One region of the Micromonospora sp. NPDC005197 genome, then DNA from elsewhere that is predicted to be linked to it. Evidence: riboswitches for the same ligand, from Rfam matches in the RefSeq annotation. Region 1 holds a riboswitch; the other holds the start of a gene.
The links. Region 1 has a riboswitch for thiamine pyrophosphate ahead of thiE (thiamine phosphate synthase). Riboswitches for the same ligand answer to the same signal wherever they lie in the genome.
Positions count from the first base shown of each region.

Region 2: it holds a riboswitch for thiamine pyrophosphate, as region 1 does, so the genes downstream of both, ABZU46_RS03115 (ECF transporter S component) here and thiE (thiamine phosphate synthase) in region 1, are expected to answer to the same signal.

Region 1 covers NZ_JBEXHY010000045.1:417-5,640, forward strand. Annotated here, with positions in the region: partial or broken gene ABZU46_RS16825 (thiamine phosphate synthase) at 1-286, opposite strand, end outside; gene ABZU46_RS16830 (thiazole synthase) at 283-1,062, opposite strand; gene thiS (sulfur carrier protein ThiS) at 1,059-1,259, opposite strand; gene thiO (glycine oxidase ThiO) at 1,250-2,476, opposite strand; gene thiE (thiamine phosphate synthase) at 2,473-3,096, opposite strand; TPP riboswitch at 3,091-3,200, opposite strand; gene ABZU46_RS16850 (ThuA domain-containing protein) at 3,491-5,224, shown strand, end outside.
Region 2 covers NZ_JBEXHY010000004.1:64,085-69,308, forward strand. Annotated here, with positions in the region: gene ABZU46_RS03100 (SIS domain-containing protein) at 1-409, opposite strand, end outside; gene ABZU46_RS03105 (AAC(3) family N-acetyltransferase) at 406-675, opposite strand; gene ABZU46_RS03110 (alpha/beta fold hydrolase) at 731-1,561, opposite strand; TPP riboswitch at 1,669-1,773, shown strand; gene ABZU46_RS03115 (ECF transporter S component) at 1,851-2,438, shown strand; gene ABZU46_RS03120 (ABC transporter ATP-binding protein) at 2,566-3,996, shown strand; gene ABZU46_RS03125 (energy-coupling factor transporter transmembrane component T) at 3,993-4,793, shown strand; gene ABZU46_RS03130 (hypothetical protein) at 4,912-5,224, opposite strand, start outside.

The sequences.
Region 1 (5,224 bases):
CCAGTTGGTGGGGCGGCGGCGGGTACGGGCCGGCGGCGGGCAGGTGGACGGCGTCGCCGCCGAGCTGGTCGGGGCCGGCCACGATGAGGGTCCCGTCGACGTCGGCGAGGATCGCGCGCAGGTCGACCGCGAGGGCGGCGCGCTCGGCGCGGGGCAGGTCCTTCTCCCGCAGTACGACCCACCGCACTCCCCCGGCGACCGCTCCCGCGACGACCCGTTCAAGCCCGCCCGTGGCGACCAGCCGATCGGTCAACAGGACCACCCCCGACGGCACCAACCCCGTCACAGGTCTGGTCTTCCCTCGTCGGGAGTGGACGGCAGGGCGTGGAAGCGGCGGGCGATCCGTCCCGCACCGGCGGCCAGTCGGCCCGCCTCGACGGCGTACCGCATCGCCGTGGCCATCGCCACCGGGTCGGCGGCCCGGGTCACCGCGCTGGCCAGCAAAACCGCGTCGCAGCCCAGCTCCATGGCCAGGGCCGCGTCGGACGCCGTGCCGATGCCGGCGTCCAGGATCACGGGGACGTCCACGCTCTGCCGGATCAGCCGGATGTGGTGCGGGTTGCCGATGCCGAGCCCGGAGCCGATCGGCGCCCCAGCGGGCATCACCGCGGCACAGCCCACGTCGGCGAGGCGGCGGGCCAGCACCGGGTCGTCACTCGTGTACGGCAGCACCGTGAAGCCGTCGGCGACCAGCTCCTCGGCGGCGCGGAGCAGTTCCACGCCGTCGGGCAGCAGCGTCCGCTCGTCGCCGATCACCTCCAACTTGACCCAGTCGGTGTCGAACGCGTCGCGCGCCAGCCGGGCCACCTTCACCGCCTCGGTCGCGGTGTGGCAGCCGGCGGTGTTCGGCAGCAGCCGTACGCCGCACCGGTCCAGCAGGTCGAGCAGCCCTCCGGCGGTGCCCGGGGCGGTGTCCACCCGGCGCAGCGCCAGCGTGACCAGCTCCGTACCGGACGCCCGGATCGCCTGTTCCAGCACGTGCAGGTTCGCGGCGCCGCCGGTGCCGAGGATCAACCGCGAGCAGAACGTGACCCCACCCAGTTCGAAGGACACGCCGCTCACCCGCCCTGCGCGGCGGTCAGCACCTCGACGCGGTCACCGTCGCGCAGCACCGTGCCCGGCCAGCCGGCCCGGGGCACCACCTCGCCGTTGACCGCGACCGCGACGCCACGCTGGTGCGGGGCGACGTCGCGGACCAGGTCGGCCACCGACGCGCCGCCGGGGACGCTGCGCCCGGCCCCGTTCACCGTCAACTCCACAGGTCCTCCTCGGTCGTCCGTCCAGGTCCGCTCACGTCGCCCGCGCCGGGCCGTGCCGCGTCGCCGGCCGGAGAGGCGACGGCGAACCGGCGTCCGCTCACGTCGCCCGCGTCGGGCCGTGCCGCGTCGCCGGTCCCGGTCGACGACGCGACGGCGAACCGGTCCGCGCCGAAGGGCGCGAGCAGCGGGTCGGGCACGCCGGTGGTCACCAGGTCGGCGATCTTCTCGGCGGTGATCGGGGTGAGCACGATGCCGTGCCGGTGGTGCCCGGTGGCGGCCAGGACGTCCGGCCGGCCGGGCAGCGGCCCGAGGATCGGCGCGTTGTCCGGCGTTGCGGGCCGCAGACCGGCGACCGCCTCGACCAGGTCGTACTCGGTCAGCTCGGGCAGCAGGTCGACACCAGCTCGCAGCAGCCGCAGCACCGCGCCGGCGGTGACGCTGGTGTCCGCGCGCTCCTCGACCGTCGCGCCGAGGACCACCTCGCCGTCGGCGCGGGGCACCAGGTAGACGTGCTCGCCGTCGGCGTACCCCCGGATCACGTGCCGGAAGCCCGGCGCGACGCCGCCGGGCGCGCGCAGCCGGAGGATCTGGCCCTTCACCGGCCGCACGGGCAGGCCGGTGAGCGCGGCGGCCCCGCAGCCGGCGGCGACCACGGTGACCCCCGCGTCGACGTCCGACAGCCGCCGGACCGGCTGCGGCACGAGCACCGCGCCGGCCCGCTGCGCGGCCGTGCGCAGCGCCGGCACCAGCAGCCGGGGGTCGACCTGGTGGTCGGTGGGCGCGAGCGCGCCGCCGCGCACCCGAGGGGCGAGCGCCGGTTCGCGGTCGCGCAGCTCGCTGGGGCGCAGCGGCGTCACCGGCAGACCCAACCCCTGTTGGTACGCCCAGAGCCGGCGTGCCTCGGCGAGGTCGTCGCCGGTCAGCCCGACCATCAGGGTGCCCTCGGTCCGGTAGCCGATCTCGGTGCCGCTCGCCTCGGTCAGCTCGGCGGTGAACCCGGGCCAGCGGGCGGCGGACGCCACCAGCAACTCGGTCAGCCGCCGCTCACCGAAGTACGCCTCGGCGACCGGGGAGAGCATGCCGGCGGCGACGGCCGATGCCCCCGACCCGGGAGCCGGGTCGTGCACCTCGACGCGCAACCCCCGGATGGCACAGCGCCACGCGATGGCCAGTCCAATCGGGCCCGCGCCGACCACCGCCACATCGGTGCGCGTCACGCCAGCGCCCGCAGCAGGTCGGCGGTCGCCCGCGCGGGGTCGGCGGCGTCGGAGAGCGCGCCGACCACCGCCACCCCGTACGCCCCGGCGGCCCGCAGCGCCGGCACCCGGTCGGCGGTCACCCCGCCGATCGCGATGACCGGCACGTCGACGGCGTCGGCGACGGCGCGGACGCCCGCGGGCCCGATGGGATCCGGCAGGCCGTTCTTGGTGCTGGTGGCGTGGCATGGGCCGACGCCCAGGTAGCTGGCCCCGGCGGTGACCGCCTCGACCGCCGTCTGCGGCGCGCGTGCGGTGGCGCCGAGCACTCCGGTCGGGCCGAGCACGTGCCGGGCGGCGGCGACCGGCAGGTCGTCGGCCCCGACGTGCCCACCGGCGGCGCCCACCGCGAGCGCCACGTGCAGCCGGTCGTTGACCAGGCAGGTCGCTCCGTACGGCGCGCAGAGCGCCAGCACCCGGCCGGCCAGGTCGTACGCCTCGCGATCGGTCGCGGAGTCCTCCACCCGGACCTGCACGACGAGGTCGGCGCGGGCCGCCGCGAGGGCGGCCCGGACCACGGTGAGTGGGTCACGCCCGGGTCGGGTGTCGGTGATCAGATGCAGTCGTCCAAGGGACGGCACGGCAACACTCCTCCCTGCGCCGGCATTACCCGGATCAGGTTCGACGGTCGGGGGCTGTCAGCCCCCCTCTCAGCCCGGTACACCGGGCTCCCGTGGGTTACTTGCTTGTCACCGTACGACAGTTCCGCCGGTCTGCCAAGGGAGCGGCCGCCGGCCGGACACGGCTCCATCGATGGGGTACTTTCTCCGGTCCTGTTCGGAATGTCGCACGCCGTTGCAGAACCGTTACCGGCCGGCATCTTGCCCGACATGGATACACCAGAATTAATTTGTTCAGCGATTCGACAAAATGCCGGTGGGGACGCCCTGGCACGGCCTCCCCGCCGGCTCCATCCGGGACGGTCTTCGGCAGCCGGCCCCCGCGATTCCTGTCCACCGCGACATTGGAGGCGGCGTGTCCCGTTCTCGTCGTACCCGTTTACCACTCACCGCTACCCTGCTCTCCCTAGCGCTCGCCTCGACGACCCTGCTCGGGTCGCCGGCGCAGGCGGCTCCGGCCGCGGCGCAGGTCCCCCCGCGAGACGCGCAGGCCGCGGCTCCGGTCACCCAGGTGGTGCCGAAGGCACCGAAGGCCGCAGCGGCCGACCCCTACTCCGTCCTGGTCTTCTCCAAGACCGCCGGCTTTCGGCACGACTCCATCCCCACCGGCATCGCCGCCATCCAGCAGCTCGGCGCGGCGAACGGGTTCACAGTGGACACCACTGAGGACGGCGCCTCGTTCAACGACGCCAACCTCGCCAAGTACAAGGCCGTGATCTGGCTCTCCACCACCGGTGACGTCCTCGACGCCGACCAGCAGGCGGCCTTCGAGCGCTACGTGCGGGCCGGCGGCGGTTACGCCGGCGTCCACGCCGCCTCGGACACCGAGTACAGCTGGGCCTGGTACGGCGACCTGGTCGGCGCGTACTTCGCCAACCACCCGCAGAACCAGCAGGCCACCGTCAAGGTGGAGGACCACGCCCACCCGTCCACCGCCGAACTGCCGGACCGCTGGTCCCGGTTCGACGAGTGGTACAACTTCCAGACCAACCCCCGGCCGGACGTGCACGTGCTGGCCAGCCTGGACGAGAAGAGCTACACCCCGGGCGCCGGCGCGATGGGCGCCGACCACCCGACCGCGTGGTGCCAGGACTTCGACGGTGGCCGCTCCTGGTACACCGGCGGCGGGCACACCCGGGAGTCGTACGCCGAGCCCGAGTTCCTCAAGCACCTGCTCGGCGGCATCCAGACGGCGGCCGGCGTGGTCGACGCCGACTGCGGCGCCTCGAAGACGTCCAGCTTCGAGAAGGTCACGCTGGACAGCAACACAAGCAACCCGATGGAGCTGGACATCGCCCCCGACGGGCGGGTCTTCTACATCGAGCGCGACGGCCGGGTGCAGATCATCAAGCCCGACACCGGCAGCACCGTCACCGCCGTCGACCTGGACGTCTTCACCGGCAACGAGGACGGCCTCATCGGCATCCGGCTCGACCCGGACTTCGCCACCAACAAGTGGGTGTATCTCTACTACGCCCCGAACGACGGCGTCACCCGCAACCTGCTGTCCCGGTTCACGGTGACCGGCGACACCATCGACCCGGCGAGCGAGAAGCAGGTGCTGCGGGTCGACACCCAGCGCAACACCTGCTGCCACGCGGGCGGCAGCATGACCTTCGACAGCGCCGGCAACCTCTACCTGGCCACCGGTGACAACACCAACCCGTTCGAGTCGAACGCGTACTCGCCGCTCGACGAGCGGCCGGGCCGTCAGGACTACGACTCGCAGCGCACCTCCGCCAACACGAACGACCTGCGCGGCAAGGTGATCCGGATCCACCCGGAGGACGACGGGACGTACACCGTTCCGACCGGCAACCTCTTCGCGCCGGGCACCGAGAAGACCCGTCCCGAGATCTACGCGATGGGCTTCCGCAACCCGTTCCGGATCGGCACCGACCCGAAGACCGACACGCTGTACGTCGGGGACTACGGGCCGGACGCCAACGCGGACAACCCGAACCGGGGCCCCCGCGGTCTGGTCGAGTGGAACGTCGTGACCCCCGGCAACTACGGCTGGCCGTACTGCACCGGGACGAACGAGGCGTACAACGACTACACGTTCCCGTCCGGCCCGAGCGGTCCGAAG
Region 2 (5,224 bases), on a different contig from region 1:
CATGCTCCTTGACCAGCGTGGCGAACTCGACCATCGCGCCGTTGACCCCGGAGTTCGACGCGAGCACGAAGACGTCGGCAGCCTGTACGGGGGCCAGCTCCCAGAGCCGGTGCGCCACCGCCGGGTCCCGCTCCAGCAGCGGCCCGAGACGATCGGCCGGTTCGCCGCCGAGCAGCACCAGGTCACGCAGCGCGATCCGGTTGGTGGGCACCAGACCACCCGCCCGACCGGCGATCTCCATGGCGAGGGCCTCCGAGTGCCCGGTGCCGAAGGCGTGCACCACCCCGTCGGCGCGTACCGCTTCGGCGATCAGATCGGCGGCCCGCCCGACCGCATCCCGCTGGCTGGCGGCCACCCGGCCGATCGTCTCGGTCACCACGGCCAGGTAGTCCTCGGCGCTCACACTCATGCGTCCTCCGTCGTCCGGTTGCGGGCCATCCACTGCACCGCGAAGTCGACCGCCGCCCGCTGGCGTACCAACCTCCCCGTCCCCGCGCCCACCGGGCCGCAGCGCACCGCCCCGGTGGCCTCCAGGTCCCGACCCAACGCGCCGAAGTCGCCCGCGTCGAGCCGGGGCGTACACCCAGCAGGCGCAGCTGCGCGGCGAGCGAGCGACGGGTGTCCGGCCCGCCGGCAGGTGCCGTCACGGCGCTCCTCCGCCCGGCGCCGGCCCACCCGGCGCCCGTCTGCCCGGCGTTCGTTGGCCCGGCGTGTCTCGGCACGGCACGGCTCAGGCCGTCCCGGCGATCCGGGCCAGGACCGCCTCGGCCAGCGCGGCGGGTGCGGCGTCCGGAATCCAGTGGCTCACCCCGGGCAGCGGTACGAAGCGGTAGTCACCGATGACGTTGGCGGCGCACGCCTCGGCGGCGGTCCGCCCGATGGCGACGTCCCGGTCGCTCCAGACGTAGGTGGTGGGTACCGCGACCGGGCCGACGCCGGCCAGGTCGGCGCGGGACATGGCCCGGTACCAGTTCAGGGCGGCGGTGAGCGCACCCGGCTCCCGCATCGGGTCGGCGTAGCGGTCCACCCGGGAGGCGTCACCCACCCCGCCGAGCATCTTGCGCAGCGCCGTCGCGTGCCACGCCAGCAGCACCTTCTCGGCCTTGCCCGGCTTGCGGAACAGCGCGATGTACGACGAGCGCGCCTTCTGCTGGCCGTCGGTGGCGAGGGCGTGCGCCATGGCCGCCGGGTGCGGCACGGACACCGCGGTCAACGTACGGACCCGCTCGGGGTGCGCGGCGGCCACCGCCCAGGCCACGATCGCGCCCCAGTCGTGGCCGACCAGGTGGACGGCGTCCACATCGAGCGCGTCGAGCACCGCCACCACGTCGGCGACCAGTTCCGGAATCCGGTACGCGACCACCGCCTCCGGCCGGGCACCCGGCGAGTAGCCCCGCTGGTCCAGCGCGTACGTGCGCAGCCCGGCGGCGTGCAGTGCCGGCACGACGTCGTCCCACTCGCCGCTGTGCTGCGGGAAGCCGTGCAGCAGGAGGACGGGAACGCCGTCGGCCGGGCCGCCGGTGCCTACCTCGAACGTGAGACCTCGCGCGTCGACCTGCATGATCGGCAGCCTACCCAGCCGGCCGAGCGCCGGCCCTGATGCGCGGGCGGCCGAATGCCCTGCTGGGCCGTTACCCCTGGTCGGTGCTAGCGTCACCGAGACAACTTCACATCCGACAGGGGAGCGCACAGCGCTGAGAGTGCGGGCACGCCCGCAGACCCTCGAACCTGATCTGGGTAATGCCAGCGCAGGGAGTTCGGTCGACCTCCAGCCGCGCCGTGAGTCCGGTGCCACCGGGCGCGCGGCGTGCGTCTTCTCCTGGTTCGTTCCACTGAACTGGGAGCACAGCATGGACAACACCACCAGCCGTTGGCGCACCATCGACATCGTGGTCGCCTCGGTGATCGCGGTCGCCTTCGGCGTCATCTTCTGGGCCTGGGGCCTGGTCTGGAGCGCCACCGAGGGCGCGTTCGCCTTCTTCCCGCCCGCGCAGACGCTGATCTACGGCGTCTGGCTGCTGCCGGCCGTGGTCGGCGGCCTGGTCATCCGCAAGCCCGGCGCCGCGCTCTACTGCGAGACGGTGGCCGCGGTCGTCTCCGCACTGCTGGGCAGCCAGTGGGCCGGCACGGTGATCCCTCAGGGCATCGTGCAGGGCATCGGAGCCGAGCTGGCGTTCGCCGCCTTCCGGTACCGGTCGTACCGGCTGCCGACCGCCGTGCTGGCCGGCGCGCTGACCGGTCTCAGCGCGGCGCTGTTCGACTTCTTCGTCTGGAACGTCGACTACGCGCTGGACGACTACCGCATCCCCTACGCCCTGCTCACCATCGTCAGCGCCACGATCATCGCTGGCGTGGGCGGCTGGCTGCTCACCCGCGCCCTGGCCAACACCGGCGCGCTGGACCGCTTCCCGGTAGGCCGAAACCGCGCCCTCATCTGAGGGCGCAACTGTCCCCGTGATCAAGAGGTTTGCGTCAACGGAAGCCGGAATTCTGACGCAAACCTCTTGATCACCGGCGGGGAGACGGCGGGAGGACGGCCGGGAGACGGCCGGGAGGGGGTGTTGGGTGGGCGGGGTACTGCTGCGGGGGTTCGGGTGGCGGCATGCCGGGCGGCGGGCCTGGGCTGTGCGCGGCGTGGATCTGCGGGTCGAGGCCGGAGAACGGGTGCTGCTGCTCGGGCCCTCCGGGGCCGGTAAGAGCACCCTGCTCACCGCGCTGGCCGGGCTGCTGCCCGAGGATTCCGGTGAGCAGGAGGGCACCGTCGAGATCGACGGGCTCGACCCCCGCAAGGCGCGGGAACGGGTCGGCATCGTCTTCCAGGACCCGCAGACCCAGCTGGTGATGGCGCGCAGCGGCGACGATGTCGCGTTCGGGCTGGAGAACCGGGGCGTGCCGACGGACGAGATCTGGCCCCGGGTCGACGAAGCGCTGCGGCGGGTCGGCTTCCCGTACCCCCGCGACCGCAGCACTGCCGCGCTGTCCGGCGGCGAGCAGCAACGCCTGGCCCTGGCCGGCGCGCTTGCCCTGCGGCCCGGCCTGCTGCTGCTCGACGAGCCGACCGCCAACCTCGACCCGGACGGGGCCGCCCTGGTCCGAGGGGCGGTGGCGGGCGCGCTGGACGCCGACACCACAGTGATCCTGGTCGAACACCGGGTCGCCGAGGCGCTGCCACTGGTCGACCGGGTGGTCGTCCTGGAGCCTGGCGGCGGGGTCCGCGCGGACGGGACGCCCGAGGCGGTCTTCGCCGCGCACGGCGCTGCCCTCGCCGCCGAGGGCGTCTGGGTGCCCGGTCACCCCATCGCACCCCGCACGGCCACCGCCGCCCCTGGCGACCTGCTGCTCACCGCCGACCGGCTCGGCCTGCCGCCCCGGCTGGGCCCCACCGACCTGGCGGTACGCGCCGGAGAGGCACTCGCCGTACGCGGACCCAACGGCGCCGGCAAGTCCACGCTGGCGCTGCTGCTCGGCGGCCTGCTCAAACCGGGCGCCGGCCGCGTCACCGCCTCGGCCGAGTTGGCCGGCGCCGACCACCGCGCTCCCCCGCACCGCTGGCGAGCGCCCGCGCTGGCCCGACGGATCGGGTCGGTCTTCCAGGACCCGGAGCACCAGTTCGTCACCGGCACCGTCTTCGACGAGCTGGCGCTCGGGCCACGCCGGACGGGTCAACCCGAGGCTGCCGTCCGGGAGACCGCCGCGGGGCTGCTGGACCGGCTGCGGCTGACCCGACTCGCGGCCGCCAACCCGTACACCCTCTCCGGTGGGGAAGCGCGGCGACTGAGCGTGGCGACGGCCCTGGCCACGGCGCCCCGCCTGCTGATCTGCGACGAACCGACCTTCGGGCAGGACCGGCGGACCTGGCGGGAGCTGGTCGACCTCTTCGCCGACCTGCGGGACGCCGGGCACGGCGTGGTCACGGTCACCCACGACCTCGACTTCGTCGCCGCGCTCGCCGACCGCACGGTCACCCTCCAGCGGGCACCGGACGGCGCCCGGTGATCAGCATCGAGCCGATCGCCGCGCCCGGCGCCCCGCTGGCCCGGCGCAACCCGGTGGCGAAGGTGGCCGCCGCGCTTGTCTTCTCGTTCACCCTGCTGGCGACGCTCGACCCGGTGGCGCCGGCGATCGCCATCGCGGTCGAACTCGCCGTCCTGCCGCTGTTCGGCGTCCGCTACCGGGTGCTGGCCCGGCGGGCCCTGCCCCTGCTGCTCAGCGCCGCCGGCATCCTGGTCACCCTGGTGCTCTTCGCCGCCGACCAGTCCGGCCGGATCCTGCTGGACGCCGGGCCGGTGCTGGTGAGCACCGGCGTGCTGCGCACCGCTCTCGGCCTGGTGCTGCGGGTCTTCGCGGTGGCCCTGCCCGGCGTGATCGTCTTCGCCACCACCGACCCGACCGACCTGGCGGACGCCCTGATCCAGAACGCGAAGGCGCCGGCGCGGTTCGCCGTCGGGTCGCTGGCCGCGTTCCGGCTGGTGCCGCTGCTCGGTCAGGAGTGGCAGATGATCAGCATGGCCCGGCGGGCACGCGGCGTCGACGCGGGACGCAACCCGGTGGCGAAGCTGCGGCTGTTCACGTCCACGGCGTTCGCGCTGCTGGTCGGGGCGATCCGCCGGGGCACCCGGCTGGCCGTCGCCATGGACGCGCGCGGCTTCGACGGCGACACACCCCGTACCGTCGCCCGACGCCAGCGCTTCGGCCTCGCCGACGCGCTGCTGATCGCCGGGGCGGCCGCGCTGGCCGGAGCAGCCCTGACCACAAGCGTGCTCCTCGGCACCTTCCGCCCGCTGACCGGCTGAGCGGGCCGCTCAGCCAGTCGAGACGATCCGCACCACCTCGGTGATGCGGTGGCCCCCTGCGCTGCGCAGGCCACCACATCACCGACCTTGGTGCCACCGCCCCGACGGGTCGGGTCGGTCAGCTCCGGCGGAAGGCGTACCGGCGGGGCTGGCCGGCCCGTTGGCTACGGCCACCGCCCGAGCGGTTACCCCCGGCCTGCGGTGGCCCGGCCGTCGGTGCCGTCGGTCGCCCGGCGGTCTTCGGCAGATCGTCCACCGTCGGCGCGTCGACCGCCGCCGGCACGTCGACGGCCAGCGCCGGCTCAGCCAGCGCGGGCTCCCTCAGCGCCGCCGGCAACGCGCGCTCCCCCAGCGCCGCCGGCTCGGTCAGCACGGCTGGCAGCGCCGGCTCGATCGGTTCGACCGGGAGGTCGGGGCGGGTGGGTGGGAGC